DNA from 2 places in the Pseudomonas sp. MH9.3 genome. Region 2 is predicted to be linked to the other one. Evidence: predicted binding sites of a transcription regulator. Region 2 holds the regulator's gene; the other holds the start of a gene.
What was found. The regulator sigma-54, encoded in region 2, starts transcription at its own class of promoters, with help from an activator protein. The targets are predictions, from matches to a motif close to ANTGGCATNNANNTTGCTNT.
Positions count from the first base shown of each region.

Region 1: the regulator sigma-54 is predicted to act here: its motif matches at 1,980-1,999, upstream of glnK (P-II family nitrogen regulator).

Region 1 covers NZ_CP133785.1:3,471,860-3,475,412, forward strand. Annotated here, with positions in the region: gene RHM60_RS15440 (ammonium transporter) at 61-1,398, opposite strand; gene glnK (P-II family nitrogen regulator) at 1,433-1,771, opposite strand; gene RHM60_RS15450 (accessory factor UbiK family protein) at 2,195-2,458, shown strand; partial or broken gene RHM60_RS15455 (YifB family Mg chelatase-like AAA ATPase) at 2,672-3,517, shown strand.
Region 2 covers NZ_CP133785.1:4,700,567-4,719,990, reverse strand. Annotated here, with positions in the region: gene hisD (histidinol dehydrogenase) at 1-955, opposite strand, end outside; gene hisG (ATP phosphoribosyltransferase) at 1,083-1,718, opposite strand; gene murA (UDP-N-acetylglucosamine 1-carboxyvinyltransferase) at 2,020-3,285, opposite strand; gene RHM60_RS20935 (BolA family protein) at 3,309-3,548, opposite strand; gene RHM60_RS20930 (STAS domain-containing protein) at 3,663-3,968, opposite strand; gene RHM60_RS20925 (MlaC/ttg2D family ABC transporter substrate-binding protein) at 3,965-4,612, opposite strand; gene mlaD (outer membrane lipid asymmetry maintenance protein MlaD) at 4,624-5,091, opposite strand; gene mlaE (lipid asymmetry maintenance ABC transporter permease subunit MlaE) at 5,091-5,888, opposite strand; gene RHM60_RS20910 (ATP-binding cassette domain-containing protein) at 5,888-6,697, opposite strand; gene RHM60_RS20905 (KpsF/GutQ family sugar-phosphate isomerase) at 7,003-7,977, shown strand; gene RHM60_RS20900 (HAD family hydrolase) at 7,978-8,502, shown strand; gene lptC (LPS export ABC transporter periplasmic protein LptC) at 8,511-9,083, shown strand; gene lptA (lipopolysaccharide transport periplasmic protein LptA) at 9,070-9,603, shown strand; gene lptB (LPS export ABC transporter ATP-binding protein) at 9,603-10,328, shown strand; gene RHM60_RS20880 (RNA polymerase factor sigma-54) at 10,513-12,006, shown strand; gene hpf (ribosome hibernation-promoting factor, HPF/YfiA family) at 12,083-12,388, shown strand; gene ptsN (PTS IIA-like nitrogen regulatory protein PtsN) at 12,398-12,853, shown strand; gene rapZ (RNase adapter RapZ) at 12,856-13,713, shown strand; gene RHM60_RS20860 (HPr family phosphocarrier protein) at 13,730-14,002, shown strand; gene RHM60_RS20855 (ZIP family metal transporter) at 14,028-14,921, opposite strand; gene RHM60_RS20850 (superoxide dismutase) at 14,955-15,566, opposite strand; gene RHM60_RS20845 (hypothetical protein) at 15,568-15,996, opposite strand; gene RHM60_RS20840 (class II fumarate hydratase) at 16,023-17,399, opposite strand; gene RHM60_RS20835 (FagA protein) at 17,392-17,787, opposite strand; gene pmbA (metalloprotease PmbA) at 17,938-19,284, opposite strand; gene yjgA (ribosome biogenesis factor YjgA) at 19,393-19,424, shown strand, end outside.

The sequences.
Region 1 (3,553 bases), 1.2 Mb from region 2:
ATGACTGACAAACGCCAGACAAAAAAATGCCCGGCAAGCCGGGCAGTTTTTTTCGCATGCTTACAAGTTGTAACCACGCTCGTTGTGTTGCGCCAGGTCGAGGCCCACCGCCTCTTCTTCTTCGGTAACCCGCAGGCCCATGACCATGTCGAGTACCTTGAGGATGACGAAGGTCACAATGGCTGTGTAGATCACCGTGAAACCGACGCCTTTGCACTGGATCCAGACCTGTGCAGCGATGTCGGTCACAGTGCCGAAGCCGCCCAATGCAGGGGCTGCGAATACACCGGTGAGGATCGCACCAACGATACCGCCGATACCGTGCACGCCGAAGGCGTCCAGGGAGTCGTCGTAGCCCAGTTTGCGCTTGAGCGTGGTGGCGCAGAAGAAGCAGATGACACCGGCCGCCAGGCCGATGATCAGCGCGCCCATCGGGCCCACGGTACCGGCAGCCGGCGTAACGGCAACCAGACCGGCGACAACACCCGAGGCAATACCCAGTGCGCTTGGCTTACCGTGCGCGATCCACTCGGCGAACATCCAGCCCAGCGCCGCGGCAGCGGTAGCGATCTGGGTCACCAGCATCGCCATGCCAGCGGTGCCATTGGCCGCCGCCGCGGAACCGGCGTTGAAACCGAACCAGCCGATCCACAGCATCGCCGCGCCCACCAGCGTGTAACCCAGGTTGTGCGGAGCCATCGGGGTGGTCGGGAAACCTTTACGCTTGCCGAGCACGATGCACGCCACCAGGCCAGCCACACCGGCGTTGATGTGCACCACGGTGCCGCCGGCGAAGTCCAGCACGCCCCAGTCCCACAGCAGGCCGCCATTACCACTCCAGACCATGTGCGCAATCGGCGCATAGACCAGGGTGAACCAGATGGCCATGAAGATCAGCATCGCGGAGAATTTCATGCGCTCGGCGAATGCACCGACGATCAGCGCCGGGGTGATGATGGCGAAGGTCATCTGGAAGGTGATGAACACTGCTTCGGGGAACAGCGCCGCAGGCCCGGTGATGCTGGCCGGGGTCACGCCCGCCAGGAACGCCTTGCCCATGCCGCCGAAGAACGAGTTGAAGTTGACCACGCCCTGTTCCATACCGGTGGTATCGAACGCGATGCTGTAGCCGTAGACGACCCACAGGATGCTGATCAGGCCAGTGATGGCAAAGCACTGCATCATCACCGACAGAATATTTTTGGAGCGGACCATGCCGCCGTAGAACAGCGCAAGGCCCGGGATGGTCATGAACAGCACCAGGGCGGTGGCGGTCAGCATCCAGGCGGTGTCGCCGGAGTTGAGGACTGGAGCCGCCACTTCGTCTGCCGCCATGGCCAGGCTTGGCATTACGATGGACAACAGGGCTCCGAGCCCTGCGAGTTTACGCAGAGTCATATTGTTTTCTCCTGGGGCGTTGGGGTTTGGCGGCTTAGATTGCGTCGGTATCGGTTTCGCCGGTACGGATGCGAATAGCCTGTTCCAGATTGACCACGAAGATCTTGCCGTCACCGATCTTGCCGGTGTTGGCGGCCTTGGTTATCGCTTCGATAACCCGGTCAAGATCCTTGTCGTCAATGGCGACATCAATCTTCACCTTCGGCAGGAAATCCACCACGTATTCCGCGCCGCGATACAGCTCGGTGTGACCCTTCTGCCGACCGAAGCCTTTGACCTCAGTAACGGTAATGCCCTGCACGCCGATCTCGGACAATGACTCGCGGACATCGTCCAACTTGAACGGCTTGATGATGGCAGTGACTAGCTTCATGAAAACTCTCTCCCGAATTGGTGGACTTGCCCCAGGAAAACAAACCCGACTCAAGTCTAAGCGCAGTGCCTGGCTTTGTAACGCATCGTTGCCTCGGCATTCACCGTTGCAACGCAAGCAAACCACTGGTGACGAAACCTGTACCCCTGATCCATCGGCGCACTGCATTCGTCACAACGACTGCATCAGTGCATGGGTCATGATCGACTAAGCAGAAACCTTGCCAGCTCCGTAAAAACCACTTAAATCAGCCATTTGCCCGTTTATGCCGCAACGCACGTGAGCCTGGCGGTCGCAATGCGCACAAAAACAGTGCGCAGCCGCCCGGCGCGATGCGCGAAAAGCGTGCGTCTGCGCGTTTGAAAAAGACTATAGACGCTGCGTGATACACTGCCGGCCAACAGTTATTCCGGAATATTTCCCATGCTCGCGCCCAAAGACTTCCTCGACGCCCTGAGCGGCCACGCCTCTCGCCTGTTCAGCGGCGACACCCCGCTGCCCCGCAATGAAATCGAAAGCCAGTTCAAGGCATTGCTGCAAAGCGGCTTCAGCAAACTCGACCTGGTAAGCCGCGAAGAATTTGACAGCCAGATGGTGGTATTGGCCCGCACGCGTGCGCGGTTGGAGAGCCTGGAGGCGAAGGTGGCAGAGCTGGAGGCGCGGCTGACACCCACTGCCGCTGAATAACCGCGAAAATTGTGGGAGGGCTTGCTCCCGTTATCGGCGTGTCATACACCCCATAGACGCCTGACACACTGCCATCGGGAGCCAGCCCCCTCCCACATTTATCCTGTGTCGTGCACCGGATACGTTCTGTAAAACCTCCTCGCCTCGCTCTGTCCAGTCTCGTCTACCCTTGAAAAACCCGCACAAGGCGGCCCTCCATTTCAAGGAACGAGCATGTCCCTCGCCATCGTCCACAGCCGCGCCCAGGTTGGCGTCGAAGCGCCCGCCGTCACCGTCGAGGTGCATATGGCCAATGGTTTGCCGTCCCTGACGCTGGTGGGGTTGCCCGAAACCGCCGTCAAGGAAAGCAAGGACCGCGTACGCAGCGCCATTCTCAATTCGGCCCTGCAATACCCGTCGCGCCGCATCACCCTCAACCTCGCGCCCGCCGACCTGCCCAAGGACGGCGGGCGTTTTGATTTAGCGATTGCGCTGGGCATTCTGGCGGCCAGTGTGCAGGTGCCGACGTTGATGCTCGATGACGTGGAGTGCCTCGGGGAATTGGCGTTGTCCGGCGAGGTGCGCGCCGTCAAAGGCGTGCTGCCGGCGGCGCTGGCTGCGCGCAAGGCCGGGCGCACCTTGATAGTGCCGCGGGCGAATGCCGAGGAGGCCTGCCTGGCGTCGGGGTTGAAGGTCATAGCGGTGGATCACCTGCTGCAGGTGGTCGCGCACCTGAATGGGCATGTGCCGATTGAGCCCTACAAGTCAGACGGCTTGCAGTACCTGAACACGCCGTATCCTGACCTGAGCGAAGTGCAGGGCCAGCTCTCGGCCAAGCGCGCCTTGCTGATCGCGGCGGCGGGCGCGCATAACCTGCTGCTCAGCGGCCCGCCCGGCACCGGCAAGACCTTGCTCGCCAGTCGCCTGCCCGGTCTGTTACCCCCGCTGAGTGAGCAGGAGGCGCTGGAAGTCGCGGCGATTCAATCGGTCGTCAGCCTGGCGCCCTTGAGCCACTGGCCCAATCGGCCGTTTCGCCAACCCCATCACTCTGCATCCGGCCCGGCGCTGGTGGGCGGTGGGTGTGACAATTGAAAATAATTGCAACTGTACGGAAAT
Region 2 (19,424 bases):
CGCGCACCAGGATCAGTGCGCCGCGACCATTGATCGACTTCTCGATGATCTCGGCGCGGTCCATGGTCGGCAGCAGCTTGTCGATGCTGGCGGCGACCTTGTCGAGGAACTCGGCGTCCGGGCAGACCAGAATCGCCTGGGCGTCTTCGTCGTGCTCGGCCTGGGAGAACAGGTCCATGGCGATCCAGTCAGGGTCGGTCTGGCCGTCGCACACCACCAGGATTTCCGAGGGGCCGGCGATCATGTCGATACCAACCTGACCGAACACATGGCGCTTGGCGGTGGCCACATAGATGTTGCCGGGGCCGACCACCTTGTCCACCTTCGGCACGCTCTCGGTGCCATAGGCCAGGGCTGCAACTGCCTGGGCGCCGCCGATGGTAAATACGCGGTCAACGCCGGCGATGCAGGCCGCCGCCAGCACCAGCTCATTGATTTCGCCGCGCGGAGTCGGCACCACCATGACCACTTCGGTCACGCCCGCCACCTTGGCCGGAATCGCGTTCATCAATACCGACGAGGGGTACGAGGCTTTACCGCCCGGCACGTACAGACCCGCACGGTCCAGTGGCGTGACCTTCTGGCCAAGCACGGTACCGTCGGCCTCGGTGTAGCTCCAGGAATCCTGTTTCTGCTTTTCGTGATAGCTGCGCACCCGCGCCGCCGCCACTTCCAGGGCTTCGCGCTGCGGGCCGGTGATGCGCGTCAGTGCGAGCTCCAGGCGCTCGCGCGGCAGGATCAGGTCAGCCATGGATTTGACGTCCAGGCCATCGAACTGGCGGGTGAAGTCCACCAGCGCCGCATCACCGCGCTCGCGCACGGCCTTGATGATGTCGAGCACTCGCCCGTTGACCGAGTCGTCGGACACGCTTTCCCAGCTCAGCAGATGATCCAGATGATGGGCGAAATCCGGGTCGGCAGCGTTGAGTCGGGCAATTGCAGTGGACGTGGTCATAGCGAGGGCCTCATAGGATTGGCAAAAATGCTCAGGCGCCGAACGTTAGCAGTCGATCCGCTTGGGCACCTGAGAATTCTGGCTATGAGGCGGATAGACGGGCGCGACCTAAGGCCGCGCGGGTGAGTCAACCGCGGTGTCGCGACTCCACTGCCTTGCGCAGGGTGTCGATCAACGCCTGGATACGGGCATGCTGCATCTTCATTGATGCTTTGTTGACGATCAGCCGGGAGCTGATATCGGCAATGAAATCCTGGGGTTCAAGCCCGTTGGCACGCAGGGTGTTGCCGGTGTCGACCACGTCGATGATCTTGTCGGCCAGGCCGATCAGCGGCGCCAGCTCCATCGAGCCATAGAGCTTGATGATATCGACCTGGCGGCCTTGTTCGGCGTAGTAACGCTTGGCAACGTTGACGAACTTGGTGGCCACCCGCAAGCGGCCTTTAGGCTCGACATCACCGACACGGCCGGCGGTCATCAGCTTGCACAGGGCAATACGCAGGTCCAGCGGCTCGTACAGGCCCTGGCCGCCGTATTCCATCAGCACGTCCTTGCCGGCGACGCCGAGGTCGGCCGCGCCATGCTCGACGTAGGTCGGCACATCGGTAGCCCGCACGATCAACAGGCGCACGTCGTCCTGGGTCGTGGGGATGATCAGCTTGCGGCTCTTGTCCGGATTCTCGGTCGGCACGATGCCCGCTTCAGCCAGCAGGGGCAACGTGTCGTCAAGGATGCGGCCCTTGGACAGTGCGATGGTCAACATGGGAACGTCAGTCCTTCATCAGGCAATTGCGGTCTGGTCGCAAACGGCGCCAGACACAGATCGAGGCCGTGACAGCCTCGACTTGAAACAAATTCAGCACACCGCTCACTTAACGGCAAGCACCTCACTGTGGCGAGCGGGCTTGCAACGCGCTGGGTTGCGTAGCGATCGCAAAAAGCGGGACTGCTGCGCAGTCCAACGCGGGGCAAGCCCGCTCGCCACAAAAGCCCGCTTGCCACAAAAGCTCGCTCACCGCAGGAGCCCACTTGCCGCAACAGCGGCGGTGTTTACGGCGCCAGGACTAGCCCGGTACGCGGCGGATCTTCGCGCCGAGCATCTGCAGTTTTTCTTCGATGCACTCGTAACCACGGTCGATGTGGTAGATGCGGTCGATGAGGGTGTCGCCGTCAGCGCACAGCGCCGAGATCACCAGACTGGCCGACGCACGCAGGTCGGTAGCCATCACTGGCGCGCCCTTGAGCTTGTCGATACCGGTGACGATGGCGGTATTGCCTTCAACCTGGATCTTGGCGCCCATGCGGTGCAGTTCGTACACGTGCATGAAACGGTTTTCGAAGATGGTCTCGATCACCGCACCGGTGCCTTCGGCGATTGCGTTCAGGGAGATGAACTGCGCCTGCATGTCGGTCGGGAACGCCGGGTACGGAGCGGTGCGCACGTTAACGGCTTTTGGCCGCTTGCCGTGCATGTTCAGCTCGATCCAGTCTTCACCGGTGGTGATTTCAGCACCGGCTTCCTTGAGTTTTTCCAGAACGGCTTCAAGGATGGTCGGATCGGTGTCCTTGACCTTGACGCGGCCACCGGTAACGGCGGCGGCAACCAGGTAAGTGCCCGTCTCGATACGGTCCGGCATCACTTTGTAGGTGGCCGAGTGCAGACGCTTCACGCCGTCGATGGTGATGGTGTCGGTGCCGGCGCCGCTGATATTGGCACCCATCGCGATCAGGAAGTTGGCCAGGTCGACCACTTCCGGCTCGCGCGCGGCGTTTTGCAGGACGCTGCGGCCATTAGCCAGGGCCGCGGCCATCATGATGTTCTCGGTGCCGGTGACGCTCACGGTATCGAAGAAGAAATTGGCGCCACGCAGGCCGCCTTCTGGCGCCTTGGCCTTGATGTAGCCGCCTTCGACGTCGATGACCGCGCCCATGGCTTCAAGGCCACGGATGTGCAGGTCGACCGGACGCGAGCCAATGGCGCAACCGCCAGGCAGGGCCACTTCAGCTTCGCCGAAACGGGCAACCATGGGGCCCAGCACCAGGATCGACGCACGCATGGTCTTAACCAGTTCGTACGGGGCGATCAGGGTCTTGATGGTGCGCGGGTCGATTTCGACCGAGAGCTTCTCGTCGATCACCGGCTCAATGCCCATGCGACCGAACAGCTCGATCATGGTGGTGATGTCGTGCAGGTGCGGCAGGTTGGCCACGGTGACCGGGCCATCACACAGCAGGGTCGCTGCCAGGATCGGCAAGGCGGAGTTTTTCGCACCGGAGATGCGGATCTCGCCATCAAGGCGGGCACCGCCGGTAATAATCAATTTATCCATAAGAATCTCGACGCCTTGGGGGCTCAGGTGCGCTCGGCCCAGGCCGCGCGGCTGAAAAATTTCATAGTGACCGCATGGATGCTGCCATCGGTGATCCATGGGTTCAAATGGGCATAGATCTGCTGCTGACGCTTGACCGGGCTCAATGCCGCCAGTTCATCGCTAATCACGTTCAGCTGGAAATTGCAGCCTTCGCCTTCAACTTCTACGGTCGTTCCCGGCAGCTTTCCTTCGAGAAAGCTCTTAACTTCTAGGGCCTGCATGTTCAACCTCTATCGGCGCCCAGTGCGCACGGGTCGCACATCATACAAAAAAGCCCCGCGCCTGCGAACCCCGCATAGCAGGACTCTGACGGGGGGCTCCTGTAATAACGTGTATTAAGGATGCGCCAGCAGCTCGGTCAGACCGGAAACCTCGGCGATCTCACGCATGTCCTCGGGCAGCGCACGAATGCTGAGCGGCTTGTTGGCCGCTTCGGCATCACGCATGAAGCACAGCAACAAGGACAAACCTACGCTGCTGGACTTGGTCACCGCCGAGCAATCGAGCACCAGCGCAGGTGCGCTGCTGGCCTGGATCAGCGCCTGGCCCTGCTTGCGCAGGTCAGGCCCGGTACGGTAATCCAGCACGCCACTGAGGAACAGCTCGCCGGCAGCGCCGATACGAACAGCCGACTCGGTCATTGCGCAGACTTCCCGGCTTCTTTGTCGGAGGTTTCCTTGGCCTTGGCCACTTCACCGGCCCAACCATTGATGGTCTTGTCCAGGTCGTTGCCATTGCGCTGCATCGCGTCGGCGAACTGGTCACGGAACAGTTTGCCGATGTTGATGCCGTTGATGATCACGTTGCGCAGCTTCCACTCGCCCTTGACCTTCTCCAGCGTGTACTGCACAGGGTACACCGCGCCATTGTTGCCTTTGACGCTCATGTTGACGCTGGTGCGGTCACCCGATTCGTCGCCGGCCGGGGCCACGGTAATGCCCTGGTTGTTGTACTCGAGCAAGGCGTTGCCGTAGAACTGGAACAGCCCGCGCTTGAAGTTTTCCTGGAAGGTCTGCATCTGCGCCGGCGTGGCTTTGCGCGAATACTTCACCGTCATGATGCTGCGGGAGATGCCTTCGGCATCCACGACCGGGCCCACGATGGTGTCGAGCGCGTTGTAGAACTGGCTCGGGTCCTGTTTGTACTTTTCTTTGTTGGCCGTCAGGTCAGCCAACATCTTGTTGGTCGTGTCCTGCACCAGGTCGTGGGCAGAACCTGCCGCGTTTGCCATCAGCGGCAACGCTGCAAGCAGTACCAGCAGGCCACGTCGCAAGGTAGAGATCATGAACAGATTCCTCATTTGGCGTCTTTATTGACCGTGTTGAGCAGGAACTTACCAATCAGGTCCTCAAGCACCAGCGACGACTGCGTGTCGTGGATGGTCGAACCATCCTTGAGCAGGGCTGTTTCCCCACCCACGCTGACACCGATGTACTTCTCACCGAGCAAACCCGCAGTGAGGATAGATGCTGTGGAGTCAGTCGGCAGGTTATCCACCTTCTTGTCCAGTTGCATCGTCACTCGCCCGGTGAAGCTGTCGCGATCCAGATCGATTGCCGTGACCTTGCCGATGGTGACACCGGCCATGGTCACTTTAGCTCTGACAGTCAAACCGGCAATATTGTCGAAGTACGCGTAAAGTTTATAGGTATCGGCGGTGGGGCTGGCCGAAAGACCGCTGACCCGCAGGGCCAGCAACAGTAAAGCCAGGATGCCAGCCAGCAAGAAAAGGCCGACACCGATTTCCACAGTGCGGTTTTGCATCAGAAGTCTCCAAACATCAAGGCGGTCAAAATGAAGTCAAGGCCCAGTACCGCCAGCGAGGCGTACACAACGGTCTTGGTGGTGGCACGGCTGATCCCCTCTGAAGTGGGCTCACAGTCATAGCCTTGGAATACGGCGATCCAGGTCACGACAAACGCGAAGACAATGCTCTTTATGATGCCGTTGAGCACATCACCCGTGAAGGTCACGCTGTTTTGCATGTTGGCCCAGTAGGAACCGTCATAGACGCCCAGCCAGTCCACTGCCACCCAAGAGCCGCCCCAGATGCCCACCACGCTGAAAATCATCGCCAGCAGCGGCAGGGAAATGAAGCCGGCCCACAGGCGTGGGGCAACGATGTACTTGAGCGGGTCCACACCGATCATTTCCAGGCTGGACAACTGCTCGGTGGATTTCATGTTGCCGATTTCGGCGGTCAGTGCAGAACCTGCGCGCCCGGCGAACAGCAGCGCGGTCACCACCGGCCCCAGCTCACGCAGCAGCGTCAGGGCAACCATCTGGCCTACCGCCTGTTCCGAGCCATAGCTCGAAAGGATGTTGAAGCCTTGCAGCGCCAGCACCATGCCGATGAAAACCCCGGACACCACGATGATCACCAGCGACATCACGCCCACAGCGTGCAATTGCTTGAGCAGCAGGCCAAAGCCACCGCCGATGCCACCGCGCCCCAGCAGGGCGTGGAACAGGAAAATGGTCGAACGACCCAGCACTTCGATGATATCGATGCCGGACCGACCGAAAAGGCGAACCTTCTCGATAAGAGATGTCTTGCGCATCAACGCTTCCCCAGAAGGTCTGAGCGGTAATCCGCTGCCGGAAAATGAAAGGGCACCGGACCATCGGGATCACCGGTCATGAATTGGCGAATGCGCGGGTTGTCGGCGTTCATCAGCTCTTCGGGCGTGCCCTGCCCCAGCACCTGGCCATCGCCGACGACATACAGGTAGTCGGCGATGCTCGCCGTTTCGGCCAGGTCGTGGGAGACCACGATACTGGTGATTCCCAGCGCATCGTTGAGCAGACGGATCAGGCGCACCAGGACACCCATGGCGATCGGGTCCTGGCCCACGAAGGGCTCGTCGTACATGAGGATCTGCGGATCCAGGGCAATGGCTCGCGCCAGCGCGACACGGCGCTTCATGCCGCCGGACAGTTCGTCCGGCATCAGGTCGATGGCTCCGCGAAGGCCGACGGCCTGCAGTTTCAACAACACGATGTCACGAATCATCTCGTCGGACAGCTGGGTATGCACCCGCAACGGGAAGGCCACGTTCTCGAACACGTCCAGGTCTGTGAACAGCGCGCCGCTCTGGAACAGCACACCCATGTGCTTGCGCGCGTCGAACAGATCACTGCGCGACAGCGTCGGCAGGTTCTGGCCATTGACCCACACTTCGCCGGCGCTGGGCCGCAACTGCATGCCCATCAGACGCAACAGGGTGGTCTTGCCGCAACCGGAAGGCCCCATGATGCCCGTGACCTTGCCGCGGGGAATGCGAATATCGACGTTATTGAAGATGCTGCGCGTCCCGCGCTTGAAGGAAAGGCCCTTCAGCTCGACCGCGTAGGCGTTATCGGCACTCATCTAAACTCCTTGGGATGCGGACTCACACTCAGACACCACGTGAACGACAAACGTTTACACGCTTGCGCAATATAAATAGCCGCGTGTGCTGGGCGGGCCGAACAAGCGGCGAACTATATCACCGCTGGTGCAGAGCCCCCAAGGCCGGAACATCGCTCGTTCAGAATAAGGACAGCGAAAAAACCGCGGGGATGTAACCGAGTGTAAATTTGCGCCTATCGAATAAACCCTGACGATCTAGCGTGAGGGAATTGTTCATTACCGCTATAATCGCCGACTTTTCGTCAGGCTATACGACTTCAGACATGAGCCAATCCAGCGACCTCATTCAATCCGCACAACGTACGATCCGCCTGGAGCTTGAAGCCGTAGAAGGCTTGCTGGCCCATATCGACGCGGATTTTGTACGCGCCTGTGAGCTGATTCTGGCCAGCAAGGGCCGCGTTGTGGTGGTCGGCATGGGCAAATCCGGCCATGTCGGCAATAAGATTGCCGCCACCCTGGCGAGCACCGGCACCACCGCTTTTTTCGTGCACCCGGCTGAAGCCAGTCATGGCGACATGGGCATGATCACCCGCGACGACGTGATCCTGGCCCTGTCCAACTCCGGTACCACCAACGAAATCGTGACCCTGCTGCCGCTGATCAAGCGCCTGGGCATCCAGATGATCAGTGTCACCGGCAACCCGGAGTCGACGCTGGCCAAGGCCGCCGACGTCAACCTGAACGTACACGTGACCCACGAAGCCTGCCCGCTTAACCTGGCGCCGACCTCCTCCACCACCGCCACCCTGGTGATGGGCGATGCGCTCGCCGTGGCGCTGCTCGAAGCGCGCGGGTTCACCGCTGAAGACTTCGCGTTTTCCCACCCCGGTGGTGCCCTGGGCCGCCGCCTGCTGCTCAAGGTGGAACATGTGATGCATTCGGGCGATGAACTGCCTCACGTCCAGCGCGGTACCCTGCTCAAGGATGCGCTGATGGAAATGACGCGCAAGGGCCTGGGCATGACCGTTATTCTGGAAGCGGACGGGCGACTGGCCGGCGTGTTCACGGACGGCGACCTGCGTCGCACCCTGGACCGCACCATCGATATCCACACGGCCACCATTGATGCGGTGATGACGCCCCACGGCAAGACGGCACGCCCCGAGATGCTGGCAGCCGAAGCGCTGAAGATCATGGAAGACCACAAGATCGGCGCGCTGGTGGTGGTCAATGCCGACGACCGCCCGATTGGCGCCCTGAACATGCACGACTTGCTGCGTGCGGGAGTGATGTAAATGAGCGACGACCTGCTGCAACGCGGCAAACACATCAAATTGGCGATTTTCGACGTGGACGGCGTATTGACTGATGGCCGCCTTTACTTCCTCGAAGATGGCAGCGAATTCAAGACGTTCAACACCCTCGATGGCCAGGGCCTCAAGATGTTGATGGCCGCAGGCGTGCAAACGGCCATTATCAGTGGTCGAAAAACACCCGTTGTGGAACGCCGCGCACAAAACCTGGGTATTCCTCACCTGTATCAGGGCCGTGAGGATAAACTGGTGGTGCTCGACGAGCTTCTTGGCCAACTCAACCTAAGCTATGAGCAGGTCGCCTACCTGGGTGACGACTTGCCGGACCTGCCGGTGATTCGCCGCGTGGGCCTGGGCATGGCCGTCGCCAATGCTGCTGCGTTCGTGCGTGAACACGCCCATGGCGTCACGACCGCCCGCGGCGGCGAAGGCGCCGCCCGCGAGTTCTGCGAGCTGATCCTGCGTGCCCAGGGCCGCCTTGAAGCGGCCCACGCCGCCTACCTATAGAGCGTTTTATGCTGAGCAAAAAGATTCGCAACTTCCTGTTATTCGGGGTCATTGCCGCGCTGTTCCTCGCGGTAGGCTACTGGAATATCAGCCCGGAGCGCTTTCTCGACCAGCCTGTTGCGCAGGTTGACGAAGGGGTTATCGACTATTACGCAACCAACGCCTACAGCGTGCAGTTTCTGCCCGATGGCAAGGTGCAGTACGAGATGACATCGGACAAGGTCGAGCATTTGAAGGCTTCCGAAGTCACGCTGCTGACCAACCCGGACCTGAATCTGTACCGTGGCACCGAGTTCCCGTGGCACGTGACCAGCAAGCGTGGCGAGGTCAACCCGGACGGCACCGAGGTGGAACTGATCGACTCGGTGCGCGTCGCACGAACTGACGCGCAGAACCGCGACACCATCATTACCAGCAGTCGCATGACCGTATTCCCACAAAGGCAATATGCGCAGACCGAGCAAGACGTTAGAATCGACGGCGCTGGCGGTGTATCGACTGGCAAGGGAATGAAAGCGTATTTGAAAGAAAGCAGGATACACCTGCTATCGAACGTAAGAGGACAGTATGAGGCTCGTTAAAACTCTCCCTATTTTGCTCGGTCTGGGCGCAGCACTGGGAAGCGTGAGCGCCTGGGCTCTGCCGAACGATAGCCAGCAACCGATCCACATCTCGGCTGACGATGCTCAGCTCGATGACAAGCAAGGCGTCGCAACCTACACCGGCGGCGTCATCATCACCCAGGGCTCGATGAAGATCACCGGCAACACGGTGACCCTCACCCGCACCCCGGCTGGCGACATCGACGTGGTGACGTCGGTGGGTAACCTGGCCTACTTCGAGCAGAAGCAGGCCCCTGCCGATACCGGCCCGATGAAGGGCTACGGCAAGACCATCCAGTATCACGCCCAGCAGAATCGCATCGTGCTGATCGACCAGGCCAAGGTGCTGAGCCCCGATGGCAACTCCACGGAAGGTGAAAAAATCACCTATGACACCGTGAAGCAGATCGCCAACGCCGGTCGCGCCAATGGCTCCAAGGTCACTGCACCCCGTCCGCGAATCGACATGGTTATCCAGCCGAAGAAGAAGGCCGAGTAATGGCAACCCTGAAAGCCCAGCATCTGGCCAAGGCCTACAAAAGCCGTCAGGTCGTGCGCGACGTCAGCCTGTCGATCGACAGCGGCCAGATCGTCGGCTTGCTCGGCCCCAACGGCGCCGGCAAGACCACCTGCTTCTACATGATCGTGGGCCTCGTCCAGGCCGACCAGGGGCGTGTGCTGATCGACGACCTCGACGTCAGCCACCAGCCCATGCACGGTCGCGCACGCGCCGGTATCGGCTATCTGCCACAGGAAGCGTCGATTTTCCGCAAGCTGTCGGTTGCCGACAACATCATGGCGATCCTCGAGACCCGCAAGGAACTCGACCGCGACGGCCGCCGTCAGGAGCTGGAAAGCCTGCTGCAGGAATTCCACATCAACCACATTCGCGACAACCTCGGCATGAGTCTGTCCGGTGGTGAGCGTCGCCGCGTGGAAATCGCCCGCGCCCTGGCGACGGCACCCAAGTTCATCCTGCTGGACGAACCGTTTGCCGGCGTCGACCCGATTTCGGTCGGCGACATCAAGCAGATCATCCATCATCTCAAGGCCAAGGGTATCGGTGTGCTGATCACCGACCACAACGTCCGTGAGACCCTCGATATCTGCGAGACCGCCTATATCGTCAACGATGGCCAACTGATCGCCGAAGGCGATTCGGCGACTATCCTGGCCAACGAACTGGTCAAGGAAGTGTACCTGGGTCACGAGTTCCGCCTGTAGACACGGTGGTATCAGGGCGTTCGCCGACGAGCGCGCGAGTCAATGAAAACTTCAGTATTTTTATTGTCATCGCGCTCTAGGCAAAGCACCTGATATCAGGCATATAATTTGCTTATGTTTGGCGCTCGCGCGCCCTGTCGTGGATGGCGCATTGCGCCGGCGAATAAGGTGTTAAGCCCCTGCCATGAAACCATCGCTAGTCCTGAGAATGGGCCAGCAGCTGACGATGACACCGCAGCTGCAACAGGCCATCCGCCTGCTCCAATTGTCGACCCTGGACCTGCAACAGGAAATCCAGGAGGCCCTGGAGTCCAATCCGATGCTCGAACGCCAGGAAGAAGGCGACGACTTCGATAATGCAGACCCACTGGCCGACAACATCGAGCAAAAACCCAACCCGGACGTGCAGGAACCCTCCTATCAGGAAACTGCCCCCACGGTGGACAACCTCGAGGAAGGCGACTGGAACGAACGCATTCCCAACGAACTGCCCGTGGACACCGCCTGGGAAGATGTCTACCAGACCAGCGCGAGCAGCTTGCCCAGCAATGATGATGACGAGTGGGACTTCACCACCCGCACCTCCGTCGGCGAGAGCCTGCAAAGCCACCTGCTGTGGCAGCTGAACCTGGCGCCGATGTCCGACACTGATCGCCTGATCGCCGTCACCCTGATCGACTGCATCAACAACCAGGGCTATCTGGACGAGACGCTCGACGAAATTCTGGAGGCTTTCGACCCCGAACTGGATATCGAGCTGGACGAGATTGAAGCCGTCCTGCACCGTATCCAGCAGTTCGAGCCCGCCGGTATCGGTGCGCGCAACCTCAGTGAATGCCTGCTGCTGCAATTGCGTCAATTGCCCGCCAGGACGCCATGGCTCGCTGAAGCCCAGCGCCTGGTTACCGACTACATCGACCTGTTGGGCAGCCGTGACTATAGCCAGCTGATGCGTCGCATGAAGCTCAAGGAAGATGAACTGCGCCAGGTCATCGAGCTGGTGCAGAGCCTCAACCCGAGGCCGGGCTCGCAGATCGAATCCAGCGAAGCCGAATACGTGGTCCCCGACGTGATCGTCCGCAAGGACAACGAGCGCTGGCTGGTGGAGTTGAACCAGGAATCCGTGCCGCGCCTGCGGGTCAACCCGCAGTACGCCGGCTTTGTGCGCCGCGCCGACACCAGTGCCGACAACACCTTCATGCGCAACCAGTTGCAGGAAGCCCGCTGGTTCATCAAGAGCCTGCAAAGCCGCAACGAAACCCTGATGAAAGTGGCCACCCAGATCGTCGAGCATCAGCGCGGCTTCCTGGAGTACGGCGACGAAGCGATGAAACCGCTGGTGCTGCACGATATCGCGGAAGCGGTGGGCATGCACGAATCGACGATTTCGCGGGTCACCACACAGAAATTCATGCATACCCCGCGGGGTATATATGAGCTGAAATACTTTTTCTCCAGCCACGTCAGCACCTCCGAAGGCGGCGAATGCTCGTCCACGGCGATTCGCGCAATCATCAAAAAACTGGTTGCCGCGGAAAATCAGAAAAAGCCATTGAGTGACAGTAAGATCGCTGGTTTACTGGAGGCACAAGGCATTCAGGTCGCCCGTCGAACCGTCGCCAAGTATCGCGAATCCCTTGGGATTGCGCCTTCCAGCGAGCGTAAGCGGTTGATGTGACGGGCGGGCCACAGCGTTCCAGTGGCAGGCGCTTTTCGCCTGTCGCTTTATGCACTGGCAACGAAGGAGAAGCTGTATGCAAGTCAACATCAGTGGACACCAGCTGGAAGTCACCAAGCCCCTGCGTGAATACACCGAGAGCAAGCTGAACAAGCTTGCGGGGCATTTCGACAAGATCACCAATGTGCAGGTCATCATGGAGGTCGACAAGCTCAAGCAGAAAATCGAAGCCACCCTGCACGTACCGAATGCCAAGCTCGTCGCCAATGCGGAACACGAAGACATGTACGCGGCGATTGACTCGCTCTACGACAAGCTCGACCGCCAACTCATAAAGCATAAGGAAAAGAATCTGCACCTGATGCAAGGTACAGGTCGTTAACTCCCCCCCATGATCCGACTTGAAACCATCCTGACCCCCGGCCGTTCCCTGGTGAACGCGCCGGGAGGCAGTAAGAAAAAAGCCCTCGAACACATTGCCAACCTGATCAGCCGGGAAGTGCCCGAGCTGGATGAGCAGGTCGTGTTCAAGGCCCTGATCGACCGTGAAAAACTGGGCTCCACCGGTTTTGGCAACGGCATCGCCATTCCTCACTGCCGACTCAAAGGCTGCGACACACCGGTCAGCGCCTTGCTGCACCTGGAAAGACCCATTGATTTCGATGCCATCGACGGCGCTCCGGTCGACCTGCTCTTCGTTTTGCTGGTCCCGGAAGCGGCCACCGATGCTCACCTGGAACTGCTTCGGCAGATCGCCAGCATGCTCGACCGCAAGGAAGTACGTCATAAACTGCGCAACGCCAGCAGCAATGAGGCGTTGTATCAGGTTGTGCTGGACGAGCAATAACCATGCGCCTGATCATTGTCAGTGGCCGCTCCGGCTCGGGTAAAAGCACCGCACTCAATGTGCTTGAAGACAGCGGTTTTTATTGCATCGATAATTTGCCCGCCGGCCTGCTGCCGGAACTGGCCGAACGCGCGCTTATCCATACCGAATTGGCGCAACCGCTGGTCGCCGTTTCGATTGATGCACGCAACCTGCCCAGCCACCTCTCGCGGTTCCCTGAACTGCTCGAAGAAGTGCGCGGCAAGCATATTCATTGTGATGTGCTGTACCTGGACGCCGACGAAGAGACGCTGCTCAAGCGTTTCTCCGAAACCCGCCGGCGCCACCCGCTGAGCAGCCCGAACCGCTCGCTGGCCGAGGCCATCGAAGACGAGACCACGCTGCTGGGGCCGATCATTGATCTGGCCGACCTCAAGATCAACACCACCAACCTGAACCTGTACCAGCTGCGCGACGCCATCAAGCTGCGTCTGCTCAATCAGCCTGAGCCCGGTACGGCCTTTCTGGTCGAGTCATTTGGCTTCAAACGCGGCATGCCGGTGGATGCCGACCTGGTGTTCGACGTGCGCTGCCTGCCCAATCCTTACTGGAAGCCAGAGTTGCGCGAACAATCCGGTCTGGATCAGCCGGTGATCGATTACCTGGCCGCGCAACCGGATGTGGAGGATATGTTCCAGGACATCTCCACCTACCTGCTCAAATGGCTGCCGCGCTTTGCCGCGAGCAATCGCGCTTATGTCACCATAGCCATCGGCTGCACCGGCGGTCACCACCGCTCCGTCTACCTGACAGAACGTCTTGGCCTGGTGCTGCAGCAAACCCTCAAGAACGTTCAGGTCCGCCACCGCGACCTAAGCTGAAAGGAACACCTCCGCGATGCCCGCTCTGGAAATTCAAATTATCAACAAGCTGGGCCTCCACGCCCGGGCTTCGGCCAAATTCGTCGGCGTTGCCGGGAAGTTTCCTTGCCAGATCCGCGCCGGGCGTACACCGGAGTCGATGGTCGATGGCAAAAGCATCATGGCAATGATGATGCTGGCTGCGGGCAAGGGCACCACGATTCATCTGAAAACCGAAGGTGAGCAGGAGGATGAAGCGATGGCAGCCTTGGTGGAGTTGATCAACAACAAGTTTGACGAAGGTGAATAACCGCCAACCTGAGTAGCAGCGCGGCCTAACCCAGGGCAGTGTCCATCACCATCATCAAGCAAAACCCCAGGCACAACCCAAGGCTGGCAAGCTTGTCGTGACCATTGCGCCGCGACTCGGGGATCACTTCGTGAGTCACCACCAGCAGCATCGCGCCCGCAGCCAATGCCAGGCCCAATGGCAACAGCACTTCTGCAAGGGTGACCAGCCAGGCACAGAGCACGGCGAACACCGGTTCCACCAGGCCTGAAGCGGCGCCGATCAGGAACGCCTTGACCCGCGACATACCTGCTCCCGCCAGTACCAGCGCGATCACCAGTCCTTCCGGCACATCCTGCAGCGCGATGCCCATCGCCAGGCTGTCGGCATCCGGCATGCCGCCGCCGGCGGACACCCCCACCGCCATACCTTCCGGAATGTTGTGGGCGATGATGGCAAATACAAACAACCAGATTCGAGGCGGGATGACCGGTTTATCCGGTGTGCCCACCAACATCTCCGGACTGGTGCCGGAAACCTTGCGATCCACCAGATACAGCCCGAATGCGCCCAGCATGATGCCGAAACTGATCAGGCCACTGGCGGCCCAAGGCGAAAGCCCCAGGCTTTCGGCGGCGGAAATACCCGGCACCACCAGCGAAAAGGCGGTCGCAGCCAGCATCACCCCCGCCCCGAAGCCCAATAGCGTATCGCTCAACGCCACCGGCATGCGCCGGATTACCAGTACGGGCACCGCGCCCAAAGCTGTGCCGAGCGCGCAGAGCGCACCGCCCTGCAGGGCACGCAGGATGCGCGGTTCCAGGTCCAGCCAGGCCAGCCCGTGGGCCACCAGCAATGCAGTGCCTGCCAGCAGCAGCAGCGAGCCAAACGCATAGCGAAACAATCGCACGCTGCTGATCGCCAGTGTTCCAGTACCCATAGTCGGCCTTAGGTCTTGTTATGGAGATAAATGTCAGCCCACAGCGGCCTGATAGCGTGCAGACACTTCGGGCCAGTTGATAACGCTGTAGAAGGCGTTGATGTATTCCGGGCGGCGGTTCTGGTACAGCAGGTAATACGCATGCTCCCAAACGTCCAGACCCAGGATCGGGGTATTGCCGTTCATCAGCGGGCTGTCCTGATTACCGCTGCTTTCCACCACCAGGGTCTTTTGCGGAGTAACGCTCAGCCAGGCCCAACCGCTGCCGAAGCGGGTCAGCGCGGCTTTGGTGAATGCCTCCTTGAAGCTTTCGAAGCCGCCCAATTGCTGATCAATCGCCTTGCCCAGTGCGCCTTCGGGCTTGCCGCCACCTTTGGGCGACATGACGGCCCAGAACAACGAGTGGTTGGCATGGCCCCCGCCCTGATTGATCACCGCAGCGCGCAACTTCTCGGGCAACTGCTGGACGCTGGACACCAGCTTTTCAATCGGCCAGTCGGCAAACTCAGTACCATCAACCGCAGCGTTCAAGTTGTTGATGTAGGTCTGATGGTGCCTGGTGTAGTGGATTTCCATGGTTTGCGCATCGATGTGCGGTTCCAGGGCATCGTAGGCGTAGGGCAAGGCAGGCAAGGTGTAACTCATATCAATGTGCTCCGTATTGAGACGGGGTCGGTTGCACCGCGGCACCGCCCAGCAGGCGATGAGTGCGTGGGTATTCACCGTGATCGCTGATGAAATTCAGCAGTTCGACGTAGGTTTTGCTGCTTTGGCGCAATGCCGCCTCACGCAGTTGCGGCGGCAGACGCGGGTCCTGCATGGTCTGCAACAGGCGCTGATGGACCGCGCAGAGGTATTCGGCGCTTTCCTCAGGCTGGTTCAGGCGCAGGTGCAGGTCCGCCAGGTTGTGATGGGAAATGACGCAGGCCGCCACCGCTTCGTCGGCATCCGCCCAGCGTTCGAACAACACTTGCGCCAGGGCCAGGGCTTGCAGGTAGGCCTCGCGAGCTTCAACCAGTTCACCGGCCATAAAACAGCGATTGGCCCGTTCGATCGTGCGTTTCCAGTGCTCCATGGTGAGCCTCCAAAGCAGGTCGGTGATTACACGCCGCCGGCCGTGAGCTTTTCCGGGTCCAGCAGGACCTCCAGTTGGCTACGCGGCAAGTCAGTGTGTTCAAGGGCGACATCGATCACCGGGCGACCCTGCTGATAGGCCTTTTTGGCGATTTCAGCCGCCTTCTGGTAACCAATGATCGGGTTGAGTGCCGTCACCAGGATCGGGTTGCGCGACAACGCTTCCTTGAGCCGGGCTTCGTTGACCTTGAAGCCGGCAATCGCCTTGTCCGCCAGCAGACGGCTGGAATTGCCCAGCAGTTCGAGGCTGCTGAGCAGGTTCTGGGCGATGATCGGCAGCATCACGTTGAGTTCGAAGTTGCCCGACTGGCCGGCGATGGTGATCACCGTGTCATTGCCGATCACCTGCGCGGCGACCATGGCGGTCGCCTCGGGGATTACCGGGTTGACCTTGCCGGGCATGATCGACGAACCCGGCTGCAAAGCCTGCAGTTCGATTTCGCCCAGGCCGGCCAATGGGCCCGAGTTCATCCAGCGCAGGTCATTGGCGATTTTCATCAGCGACACGGCGGTCGCCTTCAGTTGGCCCGACACCGCAACGGCGGTGTCCTGGGAGCCGATCAGCGCGAACAGGTTCTTGCCCGGGGTGAATTTCACGCCGGTCAGGCTGCTCAGTTGCTGACTGAAGCGCGCGGCGAATTCGGGATGTGCGTTGATGCCCGTGCCCACGGCGGTGCCGCCCTGGGCCAGGGCCTGCAGACTGGGCAGCAGGTCCTGCAGATGCCCGATGTTGGCCTTGAGCTGCTGCGCCCAGCCGTTGAGCACCTGACTCATGCGTACCGGCATGGCGTCCATCAGATGGGTGCGGCCGGTCTTGATGAACGGATGCACCTGCTCGGCTTTCTGCTCGATAACCTGCACCAGATGCAGCAGCGCCGGTAACGTTTGCTCATGCAAAACCATTGCTGCGCTGACGTGAATGGTGGTGGGGATGATGTCGTTGCTGCTTTGCCCGCAGTTGACGTGATCGTTGGGGTTGACCCCCTCGCCCAGCAGGCGGCTGGCGAGGGTGGCGATCACTTCGTTGGCGTTCATGTTGGAGCTGGTGCCGGAACCGGTCTGGAAGATATCCACCGGGAAGTGGCGCATGAAGTCGCCTTCGAGCAAACCCTGGGCGGCGTCGACGATGGCCTTGCCCTGCCCTTCGCTGATCTGTTTGAGCTCGACATTGGCCTTGGCGGCGGCGGCCTTGGCCAGGATCAGCGCGCGAATGAAGGGCGCCGGCATGCGCTGATGGCTGATCGGGAAGTTGTCCACGGCGCGCTGGGTCTGGGCGCCGTACAGAGCCTCGGCCGGTACGTGCAGTTCGCCCATGCTGTCGCGTTCGATACGGGTGTTACTCATCGGAGGATCCTTGCACCAGGTCAGAAACAGAAAGGGAGGGCTGCAATTGGCACGTCGCCAATTGCCAGGCAAACGCCTGCCAGCGCTTGAGGCGACAGGCACAGCTGGAAAGTTTTTCCAGGTCGCGCAGCGGGCGCCAGGCCTGATCCAGGCACAGCGATCGCCAGTGCCACGGCAGGGCAATATCGCTGGCGGTGTCGATCAGCAAGCGGAATGAGGTTTCAGCAATTGTCCACGGGTGAGTCGCCGTACAGCACGCGAGGTAACGACCCTCGTTGAGGTAATGCTCGATCAGGCGCGGCTCGTTGGGATCGAGGCCGCAGCGAATCTGACGGCTCATCCAGCGCCAGCTTTCGAGGTAGGGATCTTCATGCAGGACGCGACTCATAACCCACTCTCATTCGGTAATGATATTTATTATTAAATGATAATCAGAATCAACGCAATGGCGGCAGCGTGGTCCGTCGACAATCCAGGCATAAAAAAAACGCGCTATCCGTGTGGAATAGCGCGCTTTTTATTTGAGACGAAGGGTGGGTCAGCTGCCCGCTACTGTCATCCGCTCGATCAGTACCGAACCTGTGCGAATGTTGCTGCGCAGTTCCAGATCATTCCCGACCGCTACGATCTGCTTGAACATATCGCGCATGTTGCCAGCGATAGTGACTTCCTGGACCGCGAACTGAATCTCGCCGTTCTCCACCCAGAAACCCGCGGCGCCGCGCGAGTAATCCCCGGTGACCATGTTCAGGCCGTGCCCCATCAGTTCGGTTACCAGCAGGCCACGTCCCATACGACGCAACAGCGCGGCCTGGTCTTCATCGCCATGGCTCACGAACAGGTTATGCACGCCGCCAGCGTTGGCGGTGCTGGGCAGGCCGAGCTTGCGACCGGCGTAGGTACCCAGCACATAGGACACCAACTCACCCTGCTCGACGAACGGCTTGGCATAGGTGGCCAGGCCATCACCGTCGAACGATGAACTGCCCATCGCGCGCATCAGGTGCGGACGCTCATCGATGGTCATCCACTCCGGAAACAGCGTCTGACCGATAGCCCCCTCAAGGAAAGAGGATTTGCGGTACAGGTTGCCACCGGAAATCGCCCCCAGGAAACTGCCGAACAAGCCCCCGGCCAGCTCTGCGGAAAACAGCACCGGCACTTCACAGGTTGGCACCGGGCGCGCACCGAGGCGGCTCGCGGCGCGCTGTGCTGCGCGCTGGCCGATGCTGACCGGGTCGGCCAGCAACTCGCCCTGGCGATTTACGTCGTACCAGTAGTCACGCTGCATCTGGCCATTGGCTTCGGCAATCATGACGCAGCTCAAACTGTGACGAGTCGACGCATAACCACCGATAAACCCATGGCTGTTGCCATACACACGGCAACCCTGGTGAGTGCTCAACGTGGTGCCATCGGCGTTCTTGATGCGGGCATCTGCGTCGAACGCCGCGGCCTCACACGTCAGCGCCTGTTCGATCGCCTGCTCAGGCGTGATGTCCCAGGCGTGGAACAGATCGAAGTCCTGCACGTCCCTGGCCATCAGCGCCTTGTCGGCCAGGCCCGAGCTTTCGTCCTCGGAAGTGTGCCTGGCAATCGCCAGGGCGGCGGCGACGGTTTCGCGTATCGCGTCCGGGCCGCTGGCCGAGGTGCTCGCCGAGCCTTTGCGCTGACCGACGTACAGGGTGATGCCAAACCCCTGGTCACGGTTGAACTCGACAGTTTCCACTTCCCGCTGACGCACCGAAGTCGACAGCCCCTGCTCCAGCGACACCGCCACTTCACAGGCAGCGGCCCCCTGGCGCTTGGCCTCGGCAAGGATCTGCTCGACTTGTTCCTGCAGTGCCGGTAACGCTTGCGGACCGACGCTTTGGGCTGCACTCATGGTTTTCTCCACTCAAAATCTGCTTTCGGTTAAGGCCATCGAGCGACCGGGCCGGACAAGCGGCCCCCGACTGGTTATCATGGCGGCGTTTCTTTGCGGACTGCCACCATGGTTGATTCTTACGACGACTCCCTCGATGG